3 regions of the Streptomyces sp. NPDC047043 genome follow, and region 3 is predicted to be linked to each of the others. Evidence: riboswitches for the same ligand, from Rfam matches in the RefSeq annotation. Region 3 holds a riboswitch; each other region holds the start of a gene.

Region 1 (7,063 bases), on a different contig from region 3:
CGAGGGCGAACCGACCCTGACCGACGGCCTGGCCCGCCTGGCCGGCTCCGGCCGCGTGCAGATGCCCGAGCTGGAACTCCTCCCCGCCTCCTACGACCTGCCCGGCGCCCGTCTCCTCGACCTGGTCCAGGTCATGGACCGCATCCGCGCCGAGTGCCCCTGGTCCTCCCAGCAGACCCACAAGGGACTGGCGAAGTACGGCATCGAGGAGGCGTACGAACTCGTCGAGGCGATCGAGGAAGGCGACCGCGACGAACTGCGCGAGGAACTGGGCGACGTCCTGCTCCAGGTCGTCTTCCACGCCCGCATCGCGGAGGAGGACCCGGACACGCCCTTCTCCATCGACGACGTGGCGGCCGGCATCGTCACAAAGCTCATCCACCGCCACCCGCACGTCTTCGGCGACGAGACGGCGTCGACGCCGGAAGAGGTCAAGGAGCACTGGCTCCGAACGAAGGCGATAGAGAAGCAGAGAAAGTCGCTGACGGACGGCATCCCCCTGGGCCAGCCGGGCCTGGCACTGGCATCGAAGCTGGCGTCGCGGGTACGGACGGCGGGGCTGGAGGTGCCGCTGCCGAAGGGCGAGGGCATCGGCTACGAACTCCTGGCTCTGGCGGTGCGCGCCGAGGCGGAGGGCGTGGACCCGGAAGCGGCACTGCGGGCGGCCGGGCGGGCCTACCGGGATGCGATCAGGGAGACGGAGGGCTGAGATCGCCAGCTAACGTCGAGGTGTGACCAACCAGCCCGCCCCCGACCCTCATGCCCCCGAACTCTTCACCTGGGAGTTCGCCACAAACCCCTACCCGGCCTACGCCTGGCTCCGCGACCACGCCCCCGTCCACCGCACCCGACTCCCCAGCGGCGTCGAAGCCTGGCTGGTCACCCGCTACCAGGACGCCAAACAGACCCTCGCCGACCCCCGCCTCTCCAAGAATCCCGCGCACCACGACGAACCCGCCCACGCCAAGGGCAAGACCGGCATCCCGGGGGAGCGCAAGGCCGAGTTGATGACGCATCTGCTCAACATCGACCCGCCGGACCACACCCGCCTCCGTCGACTGGTGAGCAAGGCGTTCACGCCCCGCCGCGTCGCCGAGTTCGCCCCCCGGGTCCAGGAGCTCACCGACCACCTCATCGACCAGTTCGCGGCCAAGGGGGAAGCCGATCTCATTCACGAGTTCGCCTTCCCGCTGCCCATCTACGCGATCTGCGACCTGCTCGGCGTCCCACGCGAGGACCAGGACGACTTCCGGGACTGGGCGGGGATGATGATCCGGCACGGCGGCGGGCCGCGGGGCGGTGTCGCGCGGTCCGTGAAGAAGATGCGCGGCTATCTCGCCGAGCTGATCCACCGCAAGCGCCAGGCCCTCCCCGAAGCCCCCACCCCCGGCGAGGACCTCATCTCCGGCCTCATCCGCGCCTCCGACCACGGCGAGCACCTCACCGAGAACGAGGCCGCGGCGATGGCTTTCATCCTGCTGTTCGCCGGCTTCGAGACCACTGTCAATCTCATCGGAAACGGGACGTACGCCCTTCTCACCCACCCCGAGCAGCGCCACCGCCTCCAGGACTCCCTCGTCGCCGGCGAAAGCGGCCTCCTCGAAACCGGCGTCGAGGAACTCCTCCGCTACGACGGCCCCGTGGAACTCGCCACCTGGCGCTTCGCCACCGAGCCGCTCACCATCGGCGGACAGCACATCGCACCCGGCGACCCCGTCCTCGTCGTACTCGCCGCCGCCGACCGGGACCCGGAGCGGTTCGCCGATCCGGACACCCTCGACCTGGCCCGCCGTGACAACCAGCACCTCGGGTACGGCCACGGGATCCACTACTGCCTCGGCGCACCGCTCGCCCGGCTCGAAGGCCAGACCGCGCTCGCCACACTCCTCACCCGGCTCCCAAACCTCCAACTTGCCCAGGACCCCGCCGAGTTGAGGTGGCGGGGCGGGCTCATCATGCGCGGACTGCGTACGCTTCCGGTCGAGTTCACCCCGATTGAGCCACTGCATCCCCCCGGTCAAAGGTGAAACGCCCTCTACTCTGTGATCTTCACGTGATCTACGCGGCATTAACTTGTGACAAGTGATCGAGTGCCGATACGTTCACGGATCAACGACGGCGCCCGAGTTCCATGCGCCGCGGTCATTGCTGTCTCGCGAAAGGCCTCCGCATGCTCTCCGGGAACGGTCGTCACCGTCGCCCCCGCCAGGCTCCGGCACTTCTCGTCGCGGCCGGAGTGACCGGCTCCGCCATCGCCATCCCGCTCCTCGGGGCAGCGAGCGCGAACGCCGCCGACGGCACCACCTGGGACAAGGTGGCGAACTGCGAGACCGGCGGCTCCTGGAGCGAGAACAGCGGCAACGGCTTCTACGGCGGGCTCCAGCTCTCCCAGAAGAACTGGGAGAAGTACGGCGGCCTCGACTACGCCCCGAGCGCCGACCTCGCCAGCCGCAACCAGCAGATAGCCGTCGCCGAGAAGCTCCTCGACGACCAGGGCGTCGGCGCGTTCCACACCTGCGGTCTGACCTCCGGGCTGAGCAAGAGCTCGGGCTCGGCCGACGTCGACACGGGCATTCTGGGCGACAGCTCCGATTCGTCCAGTTCGTCTGATTCTTTGGACGGTTCGGGCTCGACCGGTCTGTCCAACTCTTCGGGCGAGTCGTCGAGCAACTCGTCCGACGGCACGTCCTCGGCGGACAAGTCGGCCTCGCCCTCCACCTCTCCCGACTCCTCCGCGGACTCCAAGGGCAACTCCAGCAAATCGGACAAGTCGGCCTCGCCTTCCGTCTCTCCGTCCGATGCGCAGTCGGCCGACAGCTCATCCACAGGCCGGACGAACAGTGACGACTCGGACAAAGCCGAGCAGGCTGCGGGCTCTTGGGCCCTCGTCGACACCGGCGCGACCGGCACCGGCCGCCATCGTGGCGCCAGCGCCGACGAGTCCGCCGCCGACAGTCGTACGGACGACACGTACACCGTCCATGCCGGCGACACTCTCGCCTCCATCGCCGACTCCCTTGACCTGGACGGCGGATGGCGCGCGCTCTACGCCGAGAACAAGAAGGCCATCGGTACCGACCCGAACCACATCTTCGCCGGTCAGACCCTGCAACTCCCTGCCGAATAGGGCGAAAAGCAGAGGGAGTTCGCGTCACACTTCGCGCCGAATGTCCGCTTTGGCGAAAGTGTGGGATGAGTCTCAGAAGCCCTGATCGTCTTTGAAATTCCCCGGATTCCCTGTCTACGGTCGTCACCGCTCGTCACCACGAGCCCCGGCTGCCGCAACGCCGAATCCTGCCAGCGGCCGTACGGGAACAGTCGTCGCGTAAAGCGCCGTAGGCAGGAGCGGGGGACCCAAGGTAAGTGCCGGGTCCGGCAGTTGAGGCCGTATGGCCGAAGGCAGCCGGAACCGGCTTGGGGTGAAGTCGTGCACCGGGAGGTGCGCGGCAGGGCAACTCAACCGGCCCTAACCCGACAGCTCACCTCGCAGGCGTCGGTGAGGGGATCCTTCCATGCTGTTTTCCGGCAAGGGCAAGCACCGTCGTCCGTCCAAGGCCACCCGCGTCGCCGCGCTCGCCGGCGTCACCGGTGTCGCCATCGCCGCCCCGCTGATGGCGGCCGGCAACGCCTCCGCCGCCACCGCCTCCGAGTGGGACGCCGTCGCCCAGTGCGAGTCGGGCGGCAACTGGTCCATCAACACCGGCAACGGCTACTACGGCGGCCTGCAGTTCTCCGCCTCGACGTGGGCCGCGTACGGCGGCACGAAGTACGCCTCCACCGCCAACCAGGCCAGCAAGGCGCAGCAGATCGAGATAGCCGAGAAGGTCCTCGCCTCCCAGGGCAAGGGTGCCTGGCCGGTCTGCGGCAAGGGTCTGTCCGGCGCCACGTACAGCGGTTCCAGCAGCTCCTCCAGCTCCTCGAACTCGGGCAGCACCAGCACCCGCTCCTCCGAGCAGAGCGCCTCCCGCTCCTCCGAGCGTCCGACTGTCAAGAAGTCGACGAAGACCGTCACCACCCCGACCGGCAAGAAGGTCAAGAAGGGCGACGGCGAGTACAAGGTCGTCAAGGGTGACACCCTCAGCTCCATCGCCGAGAAGCACGGCGTCAAGGGCGGCTGGCAGAAGCTGTTCAAGCTGAACAAGGACATCGTCGAGGACGCCAACCTCATCTACCCGGGCCAGCAGCTGCACCTCAAGTGACAGCGGGCCGGTAGCTGAACCACAGCGCCCTGACAGCCGTGTCCTTCACTATGGAGGACACGTGAGGGCCTCCCCCGTCCCCACGGGCTCCCCGCTCCGGTGCGTGTTCCCCCGTACGCACCGGGGCGGGGCTCTTTTTGCGCCCACGCTTTGTTCCGTTCGGAAACAATTTACTCTCGGTTCCGCTCAAGGGGTGGTCGGCAGCGTGGCCGATCGGCCGGAGACGGTTAGGCTCGTCTCGCAGAGCCACTGCGCTACTGCCGTAGCCGCGTCACATCCATGAAGGAGATGCTCGTGCCGTCCATCGACGTCGTCGTAGCCCGGGAAATCCTGGACTCCCGAGGCAACCCCACGGTCGAGGTCGAGGTCGGCCTCGACGACGGCAGCACGGGTCGTGCCGCCGTCCCGTCCGGCGCCTCGACGGGTGCCTTCGAAGCCATCGAGCTCCGCGACGGTGACCCCAACCGCTACCAGGGCAAGGGTGTCGAGAAGGCCGTCCTCGCCGTCATCGAGCAGATCGGCCCGGAGCTGGTCGGCTACGACGCCACCGAGCAGCGTCTGATCGACCAGGCGATGTTCGACCTGGACGCCACCGACAACAAGGGCTCCCTCGGCGCCAACGCCATCCTCGGCGTCTCCCTCGCCGTCGCCCACGCCGCCTCCGAGGCCAGCGACCTCCCGCTCTTCCGCTACCTGGGCGGCCCGAACGCGCACCTGCTGCCGGTGCCGATGATGAACATCCTGAACGGCGGCTCGCACGCCGACTCCAACGTGGACATCCAGGAGTTCATGATCGCCCCGATCGGCGCGGAGTCCTTCTCCGAGGCGCTGCGCTGGGGCACCGAGGTCTACCACACCCTCAAGAAGGTGCTGAAGACCAAGGGCCTGTCCACCGGCCTCGGCGACGAGGGCGGCTTCGCCCCGAACCTGGACTCCAACCGTGCCGCCCTCGACCTCATCCTCGAGGCCATCAAGGAAGCCGGCTACGCCCCGGGCGAGCAGATCGCCCTCGCGCTCGACGTCGCCGCCTCCGAGTTCTACAAGGACGGCAAGTACCTCTTCGAGGGCAAGGAGCGCTCCGCCGCCGAGATGACGGAGTACTACGAGGAGCTCGTCGCGGCCTACCCGCTCGTCTCCATCGAGGACCCGCTGTTCGAGGACGACTGGGCCGGCTGGAAGGTCATCACCGACAAGCTCGGCGACAAGGTCCAGCTCGTCGGCGACGACCTGTTCGTCACCAACCCGGAGCGCCTGGCCCGCGGTATCGAGGACGGCGCCGCCAACGCGCTGCTCGTGAAGGTGAACCAGATCGGTTCGCTCACCGAGACCCTGGACGCCGTCGAGCTCGCCCAGCGCAGCGGCTTCAAGTGCATGATGTCCCACCGCTCCGGCGAGACCGAGGACGTCACCATCGCCGACCTCGCCGTCGCCACCAACTGCGGCCAGATCAAGACCGGCGCCCCGGCCCGCTCCGAGCGCGTCGCCAAGTACAACCAGCTGCTGCGCATCGAGGAGATCCTCGACGACGCCGCGGTGTACGCGGGTCGTTCGGCCTTCCCGCGCTTCAAGGGCTGAGCCTTCCCGAACGTCCGCTCTGCGGACCACGGGCACAGTAAGGGCTGACCCAACCAGGTCTAAGCCTTAGCCAGTCGTACGTACGTCCCCGTACTCGGTCCCGTACCGTGTGCGGGGACGTACGCGCGTGTGAAAGGGGAAGCGGAGATGGCCGTGAAGGACCGGGACCGTTTCTCCACAGCGACCAGGATCAGGCTGCTCGGCGAGCAGACCGCGGCCCGCGTCTACCGCTCCCAGACCAAGCGGCAGGCCCGCCGCTCCCGGCTGACCGGCCGGGCCGCGCTGCTCGTGCTGGTCCTGTGCTCGCTGGTGGTGGCGCTCGCCTACCCGATAAGGCAGTACGTCTCCCAGCGCGCCGACATCGCGGATCTCCAGCGGCAGAAGGAACAGGCCAGGCAGCGGGTCGAGCAGCTGCGCGACCTCAAGGCGCGCTGGCAGGACGACTCGTACGCCGAGCAGCAGATCCGGCTGCGGCTGCATTATGTGATGCCGGGGGAGACGGGCTACGTCGTCATCGACCCGGACGCGGCCAGGAAGGCACGCCTCGACCACACGGCGGCCGACCGCCCCTGGTACGCGAACGTCTGGGACGGGGTCGACAAGTCCGACGCCTCCGACCAGTGAACTGACCAACGAGAAAGACAGGCATGGAAACGCCCCCGCCGCCCACCCCGCGCACCGAGCCCACCGACGCCGACGTCGAGGCCTTCAAGCAGCAGCTCGGGCGGCCCCCACGCGGGCTGCGCGCCATCGCGCACCGCTGCCCGTGCGGCCGGCCGGACGTCGTGGAGACCGCGCCGCGGCTGCCCGACGGCACGCCCTTCCCGACGACGTACTACCTGACGTGCCCCCGTGCCGCCTCGGCGATCGGCACGCTGGAGGCCAACGGCGTCATGAAGGAGATGACCGAGCGGCTGCAGACCGACCCGGAGCTGGCCGCCGCCTACCGGGCCGCGCACGAGGACTACATCGCGCGCCGTGACGCCATCGAGGTCCTGGAGGGCTTCCCCAGCGCGGGCGGCATGCCGGACCGGGTGAAGTGCCTGCACGTCCTGGTGGGGCACTCCCTGGCCGCCGGCCCGGGCGTCAACCCGCTCGGCGACGAGGCGATCGCGATGCTGCCGGAGTGGTGGCGCAAGGGCCCCTGCGTGCAGCCGCTGGAGGCCCCCGACCCGGCGGACGAGCTCCCCGGCGAGGAGGGCGTCGTCTCCGACCCCGCCGAGGTCCGCAGCGGGTTCTTCGCGGACCGGCCGCTGGTTCCCGAGGGCTTCAGCCGGGTCGCCGCCGTC
Region 2 (7,063 bases), on a different contig from region 3:
TGCGCACCCAACTGGTGGTCAGCCGGGGCACGCCCAAGCTGGGCGCGGGGTACGTGTCCTCGGTCCCCGGGCTGTATTTCACGGGCCTGCCGGCCGCGGCGTCGTACGGACCGGTGATGCGGTTCGTGTGCGGCACGGAGTTCGCGTCGCCGAGGCTGGCGAAACACCTGGCTGCGGCACACGGCTGAGGCCTACGCGCCCTGTGCGCGTTGCCAGTTGAGGAACCCCTCGATCAGCCCGGGCGGGTTGGCGGCCTCGGTGGCCTCGACCTCCCAGCCCGGGCAGTCCATGTCGAACACCACGACGGGCAGCGGGCGGCCGAACATCTCCTCGACACGGCCGCTCGCATGCAGATGCCGGGCGAGGTCGACACAGGCGTCGGCGAAGTGCAGATGAAGCAACTCGCGCTTGGCGTCGATCTCGTCGTCCTCACCGACCCCCACCTCCTCGCCGTCGTACCAGAGCCCGAGCCGCCTGACCTCGTCCTCGTACAGCGGGCCGCCCACCGGATCCTCGGGTACGTTCCCGAGCATCTCGAAGCCGTCGAGGAGCCAACAGGCGCAGTTCCAGCGGGCCTCGCCCGGGTCCTCCGGGTATTTCTCGCGCTCGTACTGGCTCTCCGTGTTGTAGCCGATGGCCACGTACGGCCGCCGGGCGTCGTAGTCGATCTGCCAGATGCGGAACGAGAGCGCGTATATCTCGGGCCGCAGTTCCTGCGGGAACCGCTCCAGGATGCCGACGGCGGCCTCGCGCAGATGCGCCTGGAACTTCTCCGCCCGATCCTTCACAACAACAGCCCCGTTCCGTAAGTGCAGTGAAAGCGACATCGCAAGCGTCGCAGCCGCCACTGACAAGGGACTTCGGAGGCAGCAGGCACCATGGCCAAAAGCCCCGTACTGGTACCGAAGAGCCCATGCCGGTGGCGGAAAGGCCGTTATGGGTACGGGAGTTGACGAAGTGGCGGGGGTGAACGGGGCGGTCGTCCGGTTGGCGATGAGTCGGCGCGGCGTCCTGTCCGTATTCTCTGATCATGGCCGCACCCACCGCATATGCACTCATCGCCACCGACCTGGACGGCACGCTGCTCCGAGGCGACGACACGCTCTCCGACCGGTCCCTCGCCGCGCTCGCGCGGGCGGCCGGCGCCGGCGTCCGGCACCTCGTCGTCACGGGCCGGCCGGCCCCGAGAGTGCGCCCGCTCCTGGACGAACTGGGCGGCAGGGGGCTCGCGGTGTGCGGACAGGGCGCGCAGGTGTACGACGCCGGCGCGGACCGTCTGCTCTGGTCCGTCACGCTGGACAGGGAGCTGGCCGAGACCGCCCTGGGCAAGATCGAGGCCGAGGTGGGCGAGGTGTACGCGGCGGTGGACCAGGACGGCGTGGACGGCCTCACGCTCATCGAACCGGGCTACCTGATGCCGCATCCCGCGCTGCCCGCGGTACGCGTCGAGCGGCGCGACGACCTTTGGTGCGAACCCATCAGCAAGGTGCTGCTGCGCCATCCCGACCTGACGGACGACGAGTTGGCGGCGACGGCTCGCTCGGTGGTCGGTTCGCTGGCCACCGTCACCATGTCGGGGCCGGGGACCGTCGAACTCCAGCCATGCGGCATCACGAAGGCGACGGGCCTCGCACTGGCCGCCGCATACCTGGGACTTGGCCCGGAAGGGACGATCGCCTTCGGCGACATGCCGAACGACATCCCCATGTTCGACTGGGCCGCCCACGGCGTCGCGATGGCCAACGCCCACCCCGAACTCAAGGCCGTGGCCGACGAGATCACCCTGTCGAACGAGGACGACGGCATCGCCGCCGTCCTCGAACGACTCTATTCGTGACCGCAGAGACCTAGTACGCCCCGAACACGTTGTCGATGGAGCCGTACCGCGCGGCCGCGTAGTTGCAGGCGGCGGTGATGTTCGCGACCGGGTCGAACGGGTCGAGCGACGTGCCGGGCACGTGGTAGGCCAGGAACGTCGGGTCGATGACCTGCAGCAGGCCCTTGGACGGGGTGCCCGCGGCGGCGTTGGAGTCCCAGTTGTTGATGGCGGCCGGGTTGCCGGACGACTCCCGGATGATGTTGCGGTAAATGCCGTCGTACGTACCGGGAATTCCCTTCTGCGCCATGATGTCCAGCGACTGGCGGATCCATCCGTCCAGGTTGTTCGCGTACGTCTTGGCGGAGGCCTGGGTGGCGTGCGCGACGGACGAGGACTTCTTGGCGGCCGTCGTGCTCGCCGTCTTCGTCGTCCTGACCGTCAGCTTCAGGCCCGAGTGGATCAGCCTGGGGTTGTCGCCGATGGCCTTGCGGTTGTCCTTGTAGATCTGCCGCCAGCCACCCGGAGTGTCGTATTTGTCCGCGATGCCGTAGAGCGTGTCGCCGTTGACCGTGGTGTACGTGACGGACCTGACCTGCGATGCGGCCGACGCGGCGGCGGGGGCCTGGGCCGGCGTCGCGGCGCTCGCGGCAGTCGCGCTCAGGAGCGGGATCGCGAGTGCGGCGGTGCCGGCTCCGGCGGCGACGACGCCTCGGGTGAGGGGGCTGGTTCTGGGGCGGCGGTGCTTGCCTCGGGGCATGGCGCTGTTCCTCTCCGGCGCCTACGAGGTGAGCTGTCGGGTTCGGGCGGGGAGTTGCCCGGCCGCGCCCTGACGGGCACGGCTTCACCCCTAGCCGTTCCGGGACGCATCGAGACGTCCGGACCGGCGACTTACCTGGGTCCCCCGCTCCTGCCGTGTACGAGTGGGTGCGGTGATGGAAGCTCGGACGGCGGCAGGATTCGGCGTCCGCCCGGCTGGGCCGGAAACGTATGCGAGAGCACATGCCCGAAACAAGTGCCGGATTGATGGATCGCACCCATTGACCTCGGCATGAGCCTTATGGGCCGCTTGATCCTTTGCGGCTGCCAAGGCTCAACTGGCTCATGGCGCAAGGGGGAACGCGAGCGGAGGGTGGTGGTGACGTCTGCGGTCGCGCGTGACTCAAGTCACTGACATCGCACCCGATTCACGAAGCGTGCAAAAACGGGCAATGCCCTCAACTCATAGTCAACCGGCCGTCCGTGGGATCCGCCGCTCCCATGTCCGGTGGAAGACGACCTCTCCACCGTCCGTGCAAATCACCTCATTCGAGGCGATGAAGTCCTTTCCGGTACAGCTGATCTTCGAGCGCGTACGGACCGTGGCGTCCCACGCGAGCTCCGGCCGGTGCAGGCGGACGAACCAGTCCGAGCGGGTGCGCGCCGACAGAGGGTCGGCCTCATGGATCGTGTACGTCTCCAGGGCGTCCTCGGTGAACTCCAGACCGTCCGGGTACACGCGCGTGCCGCCGTAGCGCGGGTCGACCTCCAGGCGCCACTCGCCCTTGGCGACGTCCCGCACCACGAGGCGCTCGGGGCGCGGTTCGTCCAGCGTGATCGGGGAGTTCACGCCCAGCGTCTGCGCCTGCTCCGGCTCCTCGAAGATGATCGCCTTCTCGTCCGACGCACGCGCGCGTACCGGAAGTTCCAGCGAACTGCCCTCCGGATGCAGCGTGAAGCCGGCCGCCGAGTCGGGCTGCGGCCAGATCCACGGCCAGTACGCGGAGGACACGGCAAGACGGATGCGATGGCCGGACGGGAAGACATGGCCGATGCCGTTCAGCTCGAACTCGACGTCCTCGGTGGCACCCGTCGTCCACGGCACGGCACGGTCGCGTCCCTGCCGCGCGGACAGGTTCAGCACGCCGCGCGTGACGAGGGTCGATGAACCATCCGGTGTCATGTCACATAGCCGTACGACAATCTGACCGCTCGCCACCTCGGAGGTCACCCGCAGCCGCACCCTCGGCCGCCCCAGCACCCATGTCTCCTCGCCCACCACGAAGTCGAAGCACACCGACCGCCCGTCCTCGTCGCGCTGGTCCGGCGGCAGATCGGCGTCGTTGCCGAAGGGGAAGAAACGGCCGGCGTCCACGCCTGTGTGCTGGGGTGAGCGGACCGGTGCAGCGGCAGTGGAATGTGACATAGCACTGCCCGGAAGCCCGTACGAGACCGCCGTGACATTGGGCGACGGCCACCCCGGCTCCCCGACCCACCGCCCCGGCAGCGTCCCGTACACCGTGGCCGGAGGGTGCGAGTCGCTGATGTAGGCACGCAGCAGGGGCTCGCGCATCGCCCCGGAGTCGATGCCCTTGAGCCAGTGGTCCCACCAGCGCAGGGTCTCCTGGAGGAAGCCGATCGCCGGGCCCGGCGGCAGGCCGCGGTCCGGGTACTGGTGCGACCAGGGGCCGATCAGGCCGCGTACGCGGTCGGCGGGCAGGTGCTCGACGAGGCGCAGCACCGTGTCGCGGTACGGGTCGTGCCAGCCGCCCACCGCGAGGACGGCGGCGTCGATCGCGCCGTAGTCCTCGCAGACGCTGCCGTGGCGCCAGTACTCGTCGCGCGTCTGGTGGGTCAGCCAGGTGTGCAGGAAGGGCTCGACGGCGCCCTCCAAGCGCTTGATCCACATCTCCCGCCAGACCGGGCCGACGTACAGCGGATCGGGCGGTCGCGACACGAAGGCGAGCATCGTCGCCGCCCACGCGTGCATGTCCACCGCCAGGACGGAACCTCCCATGTAGTGCACGTCGTTGTCATAGCGGTCGTCCGTGGAGCAGACGGTGACGACCGCCTTGAGCGGCTCGGGCGCGAGGGCCGCGATCTGGAGGGAGTTGAAGCCGCCCCAGGAGATGCCGAACATGCCCACCTTGCCGTCGCACCAGGGCTGCGCCGCAAGCCAGTTGACCACCTCGACGCCGTCGGCGAGCTCCGTCGCCGAGTACTCGTCCGTCGGCATGCCCTCGCTGTTGCCGTGCCCGCGGATGTCGACCCGGACGGAGGCGTAGCCGTGGCCCGCGTACCAGGGGTGGCGCTGGTGGTCGCGGGGCGCGGTCCAGTCGGAGAGGCGGTACGGCAGGTATTCGAGGAGGGCCGGCACGGGCTCGTCCGTCAGGGGGCGCCACACGCGCGCGTACAGCAATGTCCCGTCGGGGAGCGGGATCCAGAGGTCCTCGTGAGTGGTGTCGTAGGGGAAGGACGTACGAATGTGCATCAGCAGGACCCCGTTGGCTTCAGTGGACCGGGTGCATCGTGCGGCGCAGCCAGGGCGCGGCCGCCGTCACGGCCAGGCCCGCGGCCACCGCGATGGCGCCGTTGACGCCGAAGTAGGCGGGCTTGGAGACGTCGTCGTAGAGCTTCACCGTCTGGGCCTGGATGCCGTTGGCGAGGGCGAGGGACAGGAACCAGAGGGACATGGTCTGGCTGGCGAAGGCGGCCGGGGCGAGCTTCGTCGTGGCCGACATGCCGGAGGTCTCCAGGAGGACGTCACCGAGGCCGAGCAGAAGGTACGAGCCCACGATCCACCAGGCGGACATCAGGTGGTCGTCGGAGGAGTGCCCGGAAGTCGGCAGGACCATCAGCAGGAACGACAGGCCGCCCAGGACGACCCCGATGGCGATCTTGTTGGAGGCGTGCGGCTGGCGGTGCCCCATGCGCACCCAGAGTGCGGCGACCACGGGCGCGAGGGCGACCTCGAAGGCGCCCAGCGCGGAGGCGTACCAACTGGCCGGGAAGTCGAAGCCCAGGACGGCCGTCTCGGCGTTCGTCGAGGCCAGCAGCATCATCGTCGAGTACGCCTGGAACAGGATGAAGTTGAAGACCGTCGAGGCGAGGAAAAGGACGATGTACGGGCGCAGCCGGCCGCGCTCCTCGGGCGTCACGCGCGGGCTCGCGAACATCACCGCGAAGTGGACCACCGGGGCGATCACGGAGATCAGCGTCAGCAGGTCGACGAAGCGGCCCATGGTCAGCCGGCCGGCGGCGGCAAGGGCAGCGGCGACCACCGCCACGGCCACCAGACCCGCGAGAATCAGCCGGATCGCCCGGCGCATCGCGTCCGGCGCGAGGGCGAATTCCGCCGTGTGCCTGCGTCCGGCCAGGTGACGTCGGCCCGCGACGTACTGGATCAGCCCGAACGTCATGCCGATCGCGGCCGCCGAGAATCCCCAGTGCCAGCCCTTGTGGTCGCCGAGCCAGCCGGTGATCAGCGGGCCCGCGAAGGCGCCGATGTTGATCGCCATGTAGTAGAGCACGAAGCCGGCGTCCCGGCGGTCGTCGTCGGTGCGGTACAGCTTGCCGACCATGGTGGCCACGTTGGGCTTGAGCAGCCCGGTGCCGGCGCTGATCAGGCCCAGGCCCACCCAGGTCATCCCCTGCGTCGGCACCGCCATGGCGTAGTGCCCGCAGGCGATCAGGATGCCGCCCCACAGCACCGCGCGGTACGAGCCGAGGATGCGGTCGGCGAGCCAGCCGCCGGCCACGGAGACGAGGTAGACGAGGGTGCCGTAGGCCGCGGAGACGGAAGCCGCGGTTCCGGCCGACATGCCCATGCCGCCGTGGGCCGACGTGTCGGCGAAGTAGAGCACCAGGATGGCCTGCATGCCGAGGAACGAGAAGCGCTCCCAGACCTCCAGGCCGGAGAGGGCCAGCAGGCCCTTGGGCTGGCCGAAGAAGGCGTGATCGTCCTCGGGAGGCGGCCCGCTGCCGGACGCGACGTCTGTTTCTGTTCGGGACACGGGCCGCTGCTTCCCTCCGGGCCGACAGAAACGCCGGTAGACAAGTCGCTGGATATCCGTTCTTATCGGGCGATCAAAAACATACCGGTCGTGATCCGATACCGCCCGTGGTGGACGGGTGGGCGGCATCGGTGATCGAAAGGTGACCGGATACGCTGACTTGAGTGATGGCAGCGACCTATCGACAAACCGCGTAACCGCCAGTAGACACCAGCAGACAGGAGACCCCTCGTGACCGTCGTCGGGCCGTTCGGGCTGAGCGTGCGGGACCAGGCTCTGGAAGCCGATGTCCAGGCCGGATTGGCGGCCGTCGAGGAAGGTTTGCTCGAAGCCACCAAGAGCGAGGTGCCCTTCATCACGGAGGCCGCGCAGCACCTCGTGCGCGCGGGCGGCAAGCGGTTCCGTCCGCTGCTCGTGATGCTCGCCGCGCAGTTCGGCGACCCGTACGCGCCCGGAGTCGTACCGTCCGCGGTGG
Region 3 (7,063 bases):
AGGCGGTGCGCCATGTCGCCGAGCAGCTGGGAGGCGGCTCCGGCGAGCCCGAAGGAGAGCACCGCGCCGGCGGCCGGATCGATCACTGCCCGTACGACGGTGTCGACGCCCCGCGGTGCCATCCCCTGCACGACCGGCCGCAGCTCCTCCGGGTTCCCGAAGAGCTCGGTCAACTCGGCGTACGCGCGCCGCAGTTGCTCCTCGTCCGCGAGATCCAGTCGTACGCCGCCCAGGTCGGCGCGGTGGCGCAGATGCGGGGCGGTGGCCTTGAGGGCGACGGGGTAGTCGAGGGTCTCGGCGGCCCGGGCGGCGTCGTCGGCGGTGAAGGCGGGGACCGCTCTGCGTACGGCGATGCCGTACCGCCCGAGCAGTTCGCACGTCTCCTCGGTGCCGAGCGTGAGGCCCTGTCCGCGCGCGAGCATGCCGTCAATGAGCTGCGCGGCGCCCTTCTCGTCGATGTCCTCGTACTCGGGCACCTTGCCGGGGTCGGCGCTGTCGCGCCGCCACTGGGCGTACTTGACGGCTTCGGCGAGGGCTCGGACGGCCCGCTCGGCAGCGGGGAAGGCGGGGATGAGGCGGGACTCCGACGGGACGCTGCCGGCGGGGGCCGGCTGTGCCGCCGGTGTGGTGGGGGGCAGCATCTGCGAGGGGCGCAGTCGGGCACCGGCGGGTGGGCTCGAACCGGCCTGGGGTGCGGTGCTCGCCGCGGCCGACAGTGCTTCCGCGAGCCCGCCGAGCTCCACATGCACCACCAGGACGGGCTTGCCGGGGACGGCCTCCGCGGCCGAGCGCAGGGCCTCCGCCAGCTCCGCGTCCCCGGGCGACATCTCGCCGATCGCCGGGATCGCGGTGACGACCACCGCGTCGCACGAGTCGTCCCCGAGCGCCCGCAACAGCGCGGCGTGGAAGTCCTCGGCCGATGCCCCCGTCGTCAGGTCCAGCGGCCTGAGCGGCCTGAGCCCCTCGGAGAGACAGGCGTCGTACGTCAGCAGTCCCAGCGACTCGGAGTTCCCCAGGATCGCCACCCGGGGTCCCGTCGGCAGCGGCTGCCGCGCGAGCAGCAACCCCGCGTCGACCAGCTCGGTGATCGTGTCGACGCGGATCACTCCGGCCTGCCTGAGCAGCGCGGACACCGTGGTGTGCGGCAGCCGCGTGGCCCGTACGGCATGCCCCTGCGGGGCGGAGCCGGCGCCCTGGACCACGACCAGCGGCTTCGCGGCGGCCGTGCGTCGCGCGAGGCGGGTGAACTTGCGCGGGTTGCCGATGGACTCGAGGTACATCAGGACGACGTCGGTGTCCGGGTCGTCGTACCAGTACTGGATGAGGTCGTTGCCGGAGACGTCCGCGCGGTTGCCCGACGACACGAAGGTGGAGACGCCCGTGACCCCAGTGACGCCGCCGCCGCGTCGCTGCAGCCGGGACAGCAGCGCGATACCGATGGCGCCGGACTGGGCGAACAGGCCGATCCGTCCGGGGCGCGGCATCTCAGGGGCGAGGGAGGCGTTCAGCCGTACGCCGGGGGACGTGTTGACGATCCCGAAGGCGTTCGGCCCGATGATCCGCATGCCGTACGTGCGCGCGTGCCGTACGAGTTCGCGCTGGCGCTCGCGCCCGTCGGGGCCGCTCTCGGCGTATCCGGCGGAGACGACGACGATCCCCTGCACGCCGTGCTCCCCGCACTCGGTGACGGCATCGGGGACGTGCTCGGCCGGCACGGCGACGACCGCGAGGTCGACGGGCCCGTCGATGTCCCGCACCGAGCGGTACGCGGGGACCGAGTCGAGCTCCTTGACGTCCTCGGGGAGGGCCTTGTTCACCGCGTACAACTGCCCCGTGAAGCCGGCGTCCCTGATGTTGTCGAGGATGCTGCGGCCCACTCCCCCGGGTGTGCGGCCGGTGCCGACGACGGCGACCGAGCCGGGCACCAGCAGCCGCTGCACGGACCGCGCCTCGGCCCGCTGCTCGCGCGCGTACTGAACGGCCAGCGAGCGGTCGGTGGGTTCGAGGTCGAACTCCAGGCGTACGACGCCGTCCTCGAAGCTGCGCTTCTGGGTGTACCCGGCGTCCATGAACACCTTGATCATCTTGGTGTTGGCGGGCAGCACCTCGGCGGCGAAGCGGCGGATGCCGCGCTCCCGGGCGACCGCGCCGATGTGCTCGAGGAGGGCGGAGGCGACGCCGCGCCCCTGGTGGGCGTCCTGGACGAGGAAGGCGACCTCGGCCTCGTCGGCAGGCGACGACGCGGGCATGCCATCGGCGCCGATGCGGTCATAGCGTACGGTGGCGATGAACTCGCCGCCGATGGTGGCCGCGAGTCCCACCCGGTCCACAAAGTCGTGGTGCGTGAAGCGGTGGACGTCCTTTGCGGACAGACGCGGGTAGGGCGCGAAGAAGCGGTAGTACTTCGACTCGTCCGACACCTGCTCGTAGAAGCTGACCAGGCGCTCGGCGTCATCAACGGTGATGGGCCGGATGCGTGCGGTGCCGCCGTCGCGCAGCACCACGTCGGCCTCCCAGTGGGCGGGGTACTCGTGCCGGTCCGGCGAGGTCTGCATGGGCCCCAGAGTACGGCTCGCGTCCGACAACGGCGCGAGGCAGTCTGTGGAGAACGCACAGCAGTCCGTGGAGAACGCAAGAGGACGGAAGTCGGGCCGAGGCCGCGGTCCGACCACTCACTCCGGACGGTACGAAGGACCGCTCCGGGCATGCTTCACGTGTGGGAAACTGGTCTAGACAACCCTGAGACAGTGAAGGGCAGCATCACATGGCTGAGCGCCGCGTCAACGTCGGCTGGGCCGAGGGCCTCCACGCCCGCCCCGCTTCCATCTTCGTCCGGGCCGCCACGGCCGCAGGTATCCCGGTGACGATCGCCAAGGCCGACGGCAACCCCGTCAACGCGGCCTCCATGCTGGCGGTCCTGGGCCTGGGCGCCCAGGGCGGCGAGGAGATCGTCCTCGCCTCCGACGCCGAGGGTGCGGACATCGCCCTCGACCGTCTGGCGAAGCTCGTCTCCGAAGGCCTCGAGGAGCTTCCCGAGACCGTCTGATCACGGCACCACAGAAGGGCTCGTCCGAATTATCGGGCGGGCCCTTCGCATTTCCCGTACCGGGGCTGCAGAATTCTCGATCGCGGGCAGCAGAAATAATCCCCCGCGAATTCTCTCCTCTTTGTATACGGCGCCCGTGTTAATGCCGCAGGCTCGACATGTTTACGGCATGTTGCGAGTTCCTCACACCGTTTGCGCGGTCCGGTCCGCCGAAGCGCAGCCGGTGCGCCGCGCTCGAGCGCTCGGTGTGCAGCGTCGTCACCGCCCGCGCGCGTTCGCTGTCGCCGCGGGCCACGGCGTCGACGATCGCGCCGTGCTCCGCCCAGGACTCCACGGGGTTGGCGGGCGCCTCCACGGTGTACATCCAGGCGATCTTGTGCCGCAGCTGGGTCAGCATCGAGGTCAGGGCGGGGCTGCCGGAGGCCTGTGCGAGGGTCTCGTGGAACCAGCCCCCCAGGGAGCGCAGATCCTCGCTGTTGCCCCTCCTGGCCCGCTCCTGGCCCAGTCTGACCAGACCGCGCAGCACCTTGAGGTGGGCCTCGGTGCGCCGCTGGGCGGCCCGGGAGGCACCCAGCGGCTCCAGCAGCATGCGCATCTCCAGCAGGTCGGCGGCCTCCTGTTCGGTCGGTTCCGCCACACACGCGCCCGCGTGCCGCCGGGTCACCACGAAGCCCTCGGCCTCCAGAGTGCGCAGGGCCTCGCGCACGGGGACGCGCGAGACGCCGTAGCGGCGCGCGAGCAGTTCCTCGGTGAGCCGGCTGCCGCGCTCGTAGACACCGGCGACGATGTCGTCCCGGATCGCCGTGCACACCGAGTGCGCCGGAATACGCATGACCGACCTCCGACTTAATCCCCGTGAAACGTCGATGATTGACGTGTGTTCCGTGACTCTATTGCACGGAGCCGGAATTTCCGACGGCGGGCCGGAATCCATGGATATTTTTTGGACAGCAAGGCGACAGAAACGACGAAACCCCGGCTCGGGGAGCCGGGGTTTCAGTGGATCCTGCGGTCCGTCGTCAGACGTTCACACCGTGCGAGCGCAGGTAGGCGAGCGGGTCGATGTCCGAGCCGTACTCGGGGGTCGTACGGGCCTCGAAGTGCAGGTGCGGTCCCGTGACGTTGCCGGTCGCGCCGGAGAGACCGATCTGCTGGCCCGGGGTGACCTTCTGGCCCACCGAGACTCCGATGGACGACAGGTGGCCGTACTGGGTGTACGTGCCGTCGTTCATCTTGATCACGATCTGGTTGCCGTAGGACCCGCCCCAGCCGGTCTCGACGACGGTGCCGGAGCCCACCGCGTGGACGGTCGTGCCGCTCGCGGCGTGGAAGTCGATGCCCGTGTGGCTGCCGGAGGACCACAGGCTGCTGCTCGCCTTGTAGCCGGTCGAGACATACGAGTTCGATATCGGCGCGACGAACGTGTTGAGGCGCTTGCGCTCGGCCTCGCGGGCGGCACGCTCCTTGGCCTCGCGCTCCTGCTTGGCCTTCGCGGCGGCCTTCTCGCGCGCGGCCTCCGCGGCCGCCTTCTTGAGCGCGGCCTCCTCGGCGGCCTGCTTCTGGGCGTCGGCCTGGGCGTCGATCTTGTCGGCGAGCGTGTCGCCGATGGTGATGACGGGGGTGAGGCCGGTCTGCTCGACGGAGGTCTCGGCGGCGAGTGCGGGGGCGGCCAGGGCACCGACGACGCCGGTGGTGGCGAGGGCCGCGACGCCGGCGGCGCGCTTGGTGGTGCGGTGCGTCCGGCTGGGACGGCGGTGCTTCCCGGTGGCGCGGGTGAACGCCATGTAGTGGCTTGTCCTTTCCTTCCTTCTCGCCTACCGGGTTAGCTGACGGGTTCGGAGCAGGAAGGTCTCCTACGGACCCCCTCGCTGCACGCGCGGGCGTCCGATTCACCCCAGGGACTGCGGTGGGTCCCCGGCTCCCCTGGCTCGCGCCGTACGGGGACTCGGCGATGGCTGTCCGGTGCCGCGGGTGCGGCGCGGTGCCTGACGGACAGCCCGGACGACGCTAAGCGGGGCCGCTTTCAATTCCCAAACGGATCAGGGTCTTTGTAGCGCATCCCACAGGGCAAACACGCAACTCTCCTTCAATTCTCTTTCAATTCGGACATAAGAGGGCCCTGGTGACTCATCAGTCACCAGGGCCCCCACGCGCGCGTGCGGCTGACCGGGCCTCTACTCGGCTGCCACGACGGTGACTTCGCCGATGCCGAGGGCCTCGACCGGCTCCTTGATCTGCGCCGCGTCACCGACGAGAACGGTCACCAGGCGGTCCTGCGGGAAGGCGCTCACGGCGGCCGCGGTGGCCTCCACGGTGCCGGTCGCGGCGAGCTGCTGGTACAGCGTCGCCTGGTAGTCGTCGGGCAGGTGCTGCTCGACCTGGTCGGCCAGCGTGCTCGCGACGGCCGCCGCGGTCTCGTACTTCAGCGGCGCCACCCCGACGAGGTTCTGTACGGCGACATCGCGTTCGGCGTCGGTGAGGCCGCCCTCGGCGAGCGTGCGCAGCACCGTCCACAGGTCCTGGAGCGCCGGGCCGGTGTTGGGGGTGTCGACGGAGCCGCTGATGGCGAGCATCGAGGCGCCCGAGCCGTCCGGGGCGGACCTGAGGACCTGGCCGAACGCGCGCACACCGTAGGTGTAGCCCTTCTCCTCGCGCAGGACGCGGTCCAGGCGGGAGGTGAGGGTGCCGCCCAGGCAGTACGTGCCGAGGACCTGCGCGGGCCACACGCGGTCGTGCCGGTCGGGGCCGACGCGGCCGATGAGCAGCTGCGTCTGGACGGCGCCCGGACGGTCCACGATGATCACGCGGCCGGTGTCGTCGGCGGTCACCGGCGGCACGGGGCGGGGCTCGGCCTTGGAGCCCGTCCACTCGCCGAGGGTCTCGCCGAGCAGCGCGTCCAGGTCGATGCCGGTGAGGTCGCCGACGACGACCGCGGTGGCCGTGGCGGGCCGGACGTGCCGGTCGTAGAAGGCCCGTACGGCCGCGGAGTCGATCTTCTCGACGGTCTCCTCGGTGCCCTGACGCGGGCGTGACATGCGCGAGGTCGTCGGGAACAGCTCCTTGGAGAGCTCCTTGGCAGCGCGGCGGGAGGGGTTGGCCAGCTCGTGCGGGATCTCGTCGAGGCGGTTGCGGACGAGCCGCTCGACCTCGCTGTCGGCGAACGCGGGCGCCCTGAGGGCGTCGGCGAGCAGACCGAGCGCCTTGCCGAGGCGGGAGGCCGGCACTTCGAGGCTGATCCGGACGCCGGGGTGGTCGGCGTGCGAGTCGAGGGTGGCGCCGCAGCGCTCCAGCTCGGCGGCGAACTCCTCGGCGGAGTGCTTGTCGGTGCCCTCGGAGAAGGCGCGCGCCATGATCGTGGCGACACCGTCGAAGCCGGTCGGCTCGGCCTCCAGGGGCGCGTCCAGGAGCACCTCCACGGCGACGACCTGCTGGCCGGGGCGGTGGCAGCGCAGCACGGTCAGGCCGTTGTCGAGCGCGCCGCGCTCGGGTGCCGGGAAGGCCCAGGGCTTGGCCTCGCCCGCCTGGGGCTGCGGGTGGAACTGCATCGTGGCGAGCTCGGTCACTTGGCCGCCTCCTTGTTGTTGTCGCCGGCTTCGACCGTGGCCTCGGCCTCGGGGTCTTCGGGCGGATCCGCGTCCTCGGCGATCTCTCCCGAGACCGGCTCGTAGACCAGCACCGCGCGATTGTCGGGCCGCAGGCGGGCCTTGGCGACCTCCTGGACCTCCTCCGGTGTCACCTCCAGGACGCGCTGGACGGCGGTCAGGGCGAGCTGCGGGTCGCCGAACAGGACGGCGAACCGGCACAGTTCGTCGGCGCGGCCCGCGACCGTGCCGAGCCGGTCCAGCCACTCGCGCTCCAACTGGGCCTGGGCGCGCTCCATTTCCTCGGCCGTGGGGCCCTCCTCGGCGAACCGGGCGAGCTCCTCGTCGATGGCGGTCTCGATGACCGGCACCTCGACGTCACCGGAGGTCTTCACGTCCAGCCAGCCCAGGGAGGGCGCTCCGGCCAGCCGCAGCA

What was found. Region 3 has a riboswitch for cyclic di-AMP ahead of ABZ880_RS32810 (M23 family metallopeptidase). Riboswitches for the same ligand answer to the same signal wherever they lie in the genome.
Region 1: another riboswitch for cyclic di-AMP. It lies ahead of ABZ880_RS11880 (transglycosylase family protein); the one in region 3 lies ahead of ABZ880_RS32810 (M23 family metallopeptidase).
Region 2: another riboswitch for cyclic di-AMP. It lies ahead of ABZ880_RS21685 (LysM peptidoglycan-binding domain-containing protein); the one in region 3 lies ahead of ABZ880_RS32810 (M23 family metallopeptidase).

The regions. Positions count from the first base shown of each region.
Region 1 is NZ_JBEYVO010000006.1:235,717-242,779, forward strand. Features, by position in the region: gene ABZ880_RS11865 (nucleoside triphosphate pyrophosphohydrolase) at 1-709, shown strand, start outside; gene ABZ880_RS11870 (cytochrome P450) at 732-2,027, shown strand; gene ABZ880_RS11875 (transglycosylase family protein) at 2,171-3,127, shown strand; cyclic di-AMP (ydaO/yuaA leader) riboswitch at 3,322-3,508, shown strand; gene ABZ880_RS11880 (transglycosylase family protein) at 3,513-4,199, shown strand; gene eno (phosphopyruvate hydratase) at 4,488-5,774, shown strand; gene ABZ880_RS11890 (septum formation initiator family protein) at 5,922-6,398, shown strand; partial or broken gene ABZ880_RS11895 (DUF501 domain-containing protein) at 6,422-6,871, shown strand; gene ABZ880_RS11900 (Ppx/GppA phosphatase family protein) at 7,028-7,063, shown strand, end outside.
Region 2 is NZ_JBEYVO010000013.1:103,956-111,018, reverse strand. Features, by position in the region: gene ABZ880_RS21700 (FAD-dependent oxidoreductase) at 1-188, shown strand, start outside; gene ABZ880_RS21695 (hypothetical protein) at 192-788, opposite strand; gene ABZ880_RS21690 (HAD family hydrolase) at 1,031-1,837, shown strand; gene ABZ880_RS21685 (LysM peptidoglycan-binding domain-containing protein) at 1,848-2,576, opposite strand; cyclic di-AMP (ydaO/yuaA leader) riboswitch at 2,582-2,761, opposite strand; gene ABZ880_RS21680 (CocE/NonD family hydrolase) at 3,045-5,066, opposite strand; gene ABZ880_RS21675 (peptide MFS transporter) at 5,086-6,588, opposite strand; gene ABZ880_RS21670 (polyprenyl synthetase family protein) at 6,820-7,063, shown strand, end outside.
Region 3 is NZ_JBEYVO010000023.1:123,851-130,913, reverse strand. Features, by position in the region: gene ABZ880_RS32825 (GNAT family N-acetyltransferase) at 1-2,555, opposite strand, end outside; gene ABZ880_RS32820 (HPr family phosphocarrier protein) at 2,765-3,046, shown strand; gene ABZ880_RS32815 (GntR family transcriptional regulator) at 3,186-3,878, opposite strand; gene ABZ880_RS32810 (M23 family metallopeptidase) at 4,066-4,830, opposite strand; cyclic di-AMP (ydaO/yuaA leader) riboswitch at 4,844-5,007, opposite strand; gene ABZ880_RS32805 (pitrilysin family protein) at 5,221-6,609, opposite strand; gene ABZ880_RS32800 (pitrilysin family protein) at 6,606-7,063, opposite strand, start outside.